2 regions of the Streptomyces sp. SCL15-4 genome follow, and region 1 is predicted to be linked to the other one. Evidence: riboswitches for the same ligand, from Rfam matches in the RefSeq annotation. Region 1 holds a riboswitch; the other holds the start of a gene.
What was found. Region 1 has a riboswitch for cobalamin ahead of SCK26_RS13035 (ribonucleoside-diphosphate reductase subunit alpha). Riboswitches for the same ligand answer to the same signal wherever they lie in the genome.
Positions count from the first base shown of each region.

Region 2: linked by a shared signal. The riboswitch ahead of SCK26_RS36260 (iron ABC transporter permease) and the one ahead of SCK26_RS13035 (ribonucleoside-diphosphate reductase subunit alpha) in region 1 are both predicted to bind cobalamin.

Region 1 covers NZ_JAOBTQ010000001.1:3,053,480-3,055,672, forward strand. Annotated here, with positions in the region: gene mctP (monocarboxylate uptake permease MctP) at 1-774, shown strand, start outside; cobalamin riboswitch at 1,017-1,152, shown strand; gene SCK26_RS13035 (ribonucleoside-diphosphate reductase subunit alpha) at 1,275-2,193, shown strand, end outside.
Region 2 covers NZ_JAOBTQ010000001.1:8,048,637-8,050,829, forward strand. Annotated here, with positions in the region: gene SCK26_RS36250 (MaoC family dehydratase) at 1-270, shown strand, start outside; gene SCK26_RS36255 (DUF4232 domain-containing protein) at 285-947, shown strand; cobalamin riboswitch at 1,008-1,143, shown strand; gene SCK26_RS36260 (iron ABC transporter permease) at 1,251-2,193, shown strand, end outside.

The sequences.
Region 1 (2,193 bases):
GAGGTGATTCGCCGCAACACCACGATCCTGCCGCTGTACTCCCTGATGCTGGGACTGCTGGCGCTGCTGGGCTTCATGGCGATCGCGGCCGGAGTGAAGGTCTCCAACGGCCAGCTGGCCATCCCGCAGCTGTTCGAGGACATGTTCCCGGACTGGTTCACGGGCATCGCGTTCGCGGCGATCGGCATCGGGGCGCTGGTCCCGGCGGCGATCATGTCCATCGCGGCGGCCAACCTCTTCACCCGCAACATCTACAAGGACTTCATCAAGCCGAACGCGACGGCCGCGGAGGAGACCAAGGTCTCCAAGCTGGTCTCCCTGCTGGTGAAGGTCGGCGCCCTGGCCTTCGTGCTCACGATGGACAAGACCGTCGCCATCAACTTCCAGCTGCTGGGCGGCATCTGGATCCTCCAGACGTTCCCGGCGCTGGTCGGCGGCCTGTTCACCCGCTGGTTCCACCGCTGGGCGCTGCTGGCCGGCTGGGCGGTCGGCATGGTCTACGGCACGGTCGCGGCGTACGGGGTGGCCTCGCCGACGCAGAAGCACTTCGGCGGCTCCGCGAAGGAGATCCCCGGCATCGGTGAGATCGGCTACATCGGTCTGACGGCGTTCGTGCTGAACGTCCTGGTCACCGTGGTCCTGACGTTCGTCCTGAAGGCCGTGAAGGCCCCGGACGGCATCGACGAGACCAGGCCGGAGGACTACACGGCGGACTCCGGCGACCCGGGAGTCCAGGTGGAGCTGCCGCCCGCCACGGCCGGCGCCGGCCACTGAGGCACCGGGTCCACCCCGCGCGACGGGCCGCCGGAAGCACACTCACCGGCGGCCCGTCGCCGTACCCGCCCGGCGGATCCGGCGCCGTGTCCCGCTCCGGCCGGCACGCCGTCGCGCCGCCCGCGCCGGCCCCGGCGGGCGCCCGCAACCGCTCCCGCCGCCGCCCCGGCATCACGCTCCCCGGCCGCGCGTTGACGCACCGGAGCGGGGGCGACACAACATCTGGGGGTGATGAGGCAGCCCGGCACTAGATGTATGCTCGTGCTCGCTGTCGTCGCAGGGGAATCCGGTGCGAATCCGGAACTGTCCCGCAACGGTGTACTTGCGTGTCCGCGCGCCTGTTCAGTCCGAGGACCTGCCGGCAGCCCACCCGGCCGTCCGGTCCGGGTGCGTTCCGACGTCCGGGCCTCGTGGAATGGGCCGGCGGACGCGACGCCGTGCGCGCTCGTGGTCACCGCTGCCCTCCGCCAGGCTCCGTGCCGAGCGAGGGAGACCCCCACGTGACCATCGCGCCAGCAGACCCGGCTCCGGTCAGCGGACCGGAGACCGACGGTCCCGGTGCCGCGCTGCTGCGGACCTTGTCCGAGCTGACGGCCGACCTGCCCGACGCCGACCCCGGGCGGGTCGCCGCCGCCGCGCTGCGCGGCCGGTCCGCGCGGGCCGACGAGGCGGAACTGCGCGAGCTGGCCACGGAGGCCGCCGCCGGCCTGATCGCCGAGGACCCCGCCTACTCCAGGCTGGCCGCCCGGCTCCTCACCCTCGCGATCCGGGCCGAGGCCGCCTCCCAGGACGTGACCTCCTTCACCGGGTCGATCGCGGTCGGCCACCGCGAGGGCCTGGTCGCCGACCGCACCGCCGCGTTCGTCCGCATCCACGCCGAGCGGCTGGACGCGCTGGTGGAATCGGCCGTGGCGGAGGGCGCCGACGACCGCTTCGGCTACTTCGGCCTGCGCACCCTGCACAGCCGTTATCTGCTGCGTCACCCGATCACCCGCAAGGTCATCGAGACGCCCCAGCACTTCATGCTGCGCGTGGCCAGCGGCCTGGCCGAGGACGACACGGTCCGCTCCGTGGACGAGGTCGCCTCGCTCTACGGCCTGATGAGCCGCCTGGACTACCTGCCCTCCTCCCCCACCCTGTTCAACTCCGGCACCCGTCACCCCCAGATGTCGTCCTGCTATCTGCTGGACTCGCCCCTGGACGAGCTGGACTCCATCTACGACCGCTACCACCAGGTGGCCCGGCTGTCGAAGCACGCCGGCGGCATCGGGCTGTCGTACTCCCGGGTCCGCTCGCGGGGTTCGCTGATCCGGGGGACGAACGGGCACTCCAACGGGATCGTGCCGTTCCTGAAGACCCTGGACGCCTCGGTCGCCGCGGTGAACCAGGGCGGCCGGCGCAAGGGCGCCGCCGCCGTCT
Region 2 (2,193 bases), 5.0 Mb from region 1:
GTGCACGGCCTGCAGGTCCTCGCCTTCACCGCCCCCGGCGCCACCCTGTTCCCGCACTTCATCGGCGAGGTGTTCGTCAGCTTCCTCGAACTCTCCTGCGCCTTCCTGGCCGAAGTGCACTCCGGGGACACCCTCTACCCGGCCCTCACCATCACCGCCCTGGAGCCCCGGGGCGACGACGGAGTGGTGACCACGTCCGCCACCGTCCACAACCAGCGCGGCGAACTCGTGCTGTCCGGTCAGCACAAGTACCTGCTGCGGCGCCGGTGACCCCGGGAAGAGACATGACGCGCCGCATCCTCCTTCCCGGCGTGCTCCTCGGCTGCGCCGTACTGGCCGGCTGCACGGACCGGAGCACGGACGGCACCGCGCAGGACGGCCCGAGCGGGCCCGGCCCCTCGGCACCGGCGAGGACCGCCGGCCCGGCACCTTCCGGCAACGGCCCGTCCGGCGCCCGTGACGCCGCACCGACACCGTCGCCCGGCGACGGCACCGCGTCACCAGGGTCCGCCGCACCGGCGACGACAGGCCGCTGCCACACCGCCGACCTGAGGGCGTCCATCGGGGCCGACCATCCCGGCGCCGGGCAGGCGGACTTCGCCATCGTCCTGACCAACGTCTCCCGCGGCACCTGCACGGTGTCCGGCTTCCCCGGCGTGGCGTTCGTCGACGGCGCGGGCGAGGCGGTCACCCCGGACCCCGAGCGGGCCACCGGCGAGAAGAGGCGGACCGTGACGCCGGCCCCCGGAGCCGGCGCCTGGTCGGCGATGACGTACGCCCGTCCGGCGAGCACCGGCGTCACCACCGTGACACCGGCGACCGTCCTCGTCACGCCGCCCGACGAGACGGCCCCGATCCCGGTCCGCTGGACGGGCGGCGAGGTCTCCGACACGGGCAAGGCGTCCGTGCCCCGGGTGAGCCCTCTGCGACCGGGCGAGGGCGCCTGACCCGGGGACACACAGCGGCACGAGACGGCGGACCCGGGGGCCGAAAGAGCCGCCGGGGACCGTTTGTTAGGCTGCCCTTGCCTCCCGTGGGGGAAGTCCGGTGAGAGTCCGGCGCTGACCCGCAACGGTGTGCACGGCACCGGATCCACCGGTCGCCGTGCGAGCCCGATCGCCTGCGGGGGCGTACCGACCCGTTGACTGCTCGCCGTGGACTGCGAGAGGGGATCGCCCGGCCGGGTACGGCCGCGCGGGCTGCTCCTGCTCGACGTCCAGCCGGCGGCCCGTGTGAAGGACGGCCCACCCGTGCGCCGAAGTACGGCTCCCAGCCGCATACCCGTGCCGCCGCTCAGCCTGTCCCTGGCGCTGGTGCTGCTGTTGTCCCTCGTGGGCGGTGTCAAGCTCGGTGCGGCCGACGTCGGCTGGGCGGAGGCGGCGCGCTTCCTGTGGGCCGGGCTCACCGGCGGTGGCGTGCGCGCGAGCGACGCGGCCGCTTACACCATCGTCTGGGAGATCCGGCTGCCGCGGGTGCTGCTCGGCGCCGTGGCCGGAGCGGGCCTCGCGACCGTCGGCGTGGCCGTGCAGGCACTGGTGCGCAACGCGCTGGCCGACCCCTTCGTCCTCGGCGTCTCCTCGGGCGCGGCGGTGGGCGCCAACGCCGTGATCCTCCTCGGCGCGTTCGCCGGACTCGGGGTGTGGGCGCTGTCCGCCTCGGCCTTCGTCTCCGCACTCGCGGCCATGGCGCTCGTATACGCGGTGGCCCGCTCACCGCGGGGCCTGACGCCGCTGCGGCTGATCCTCACCGGTACGGCGCTGGCGTACGGCTTCGAGGCCGTCACCACGGTCATGGTGTTCGGCGCGGCCCGGGGCGAGGCCGCCAGGTCGGCGATGATGTGGCTGCTGGGCAGCCTGGGCGGTGCCACCTGGGCGCAGGTGCCGCTCGCCGCGATCACCGTGGCGGCCGGCTGGGCCTGGCTGCGCCGGCGGGCCGAGTCGCTCAACGCGCTCGCCATGGGCGACGAGACCGCGGCCGCGCTCGGCGCCGTACCGGCCCGGCTGCGCCGGGAGCTGTTCCTCGTCACCGCGGCCGTGACCGGGACGGTGGTGGCGGTCAGCGGGGCCATCGGATTCGTCGGGCTCATGGTGCCGCACGTGGCACGGATGCTGGTCGGCGCCGACCACCGGCGGGTGCTGGCCGTCGCGCCGCTCGCGGGGGCCGTGCTGCTGGTGTGGGCCGACGTACTGTCCC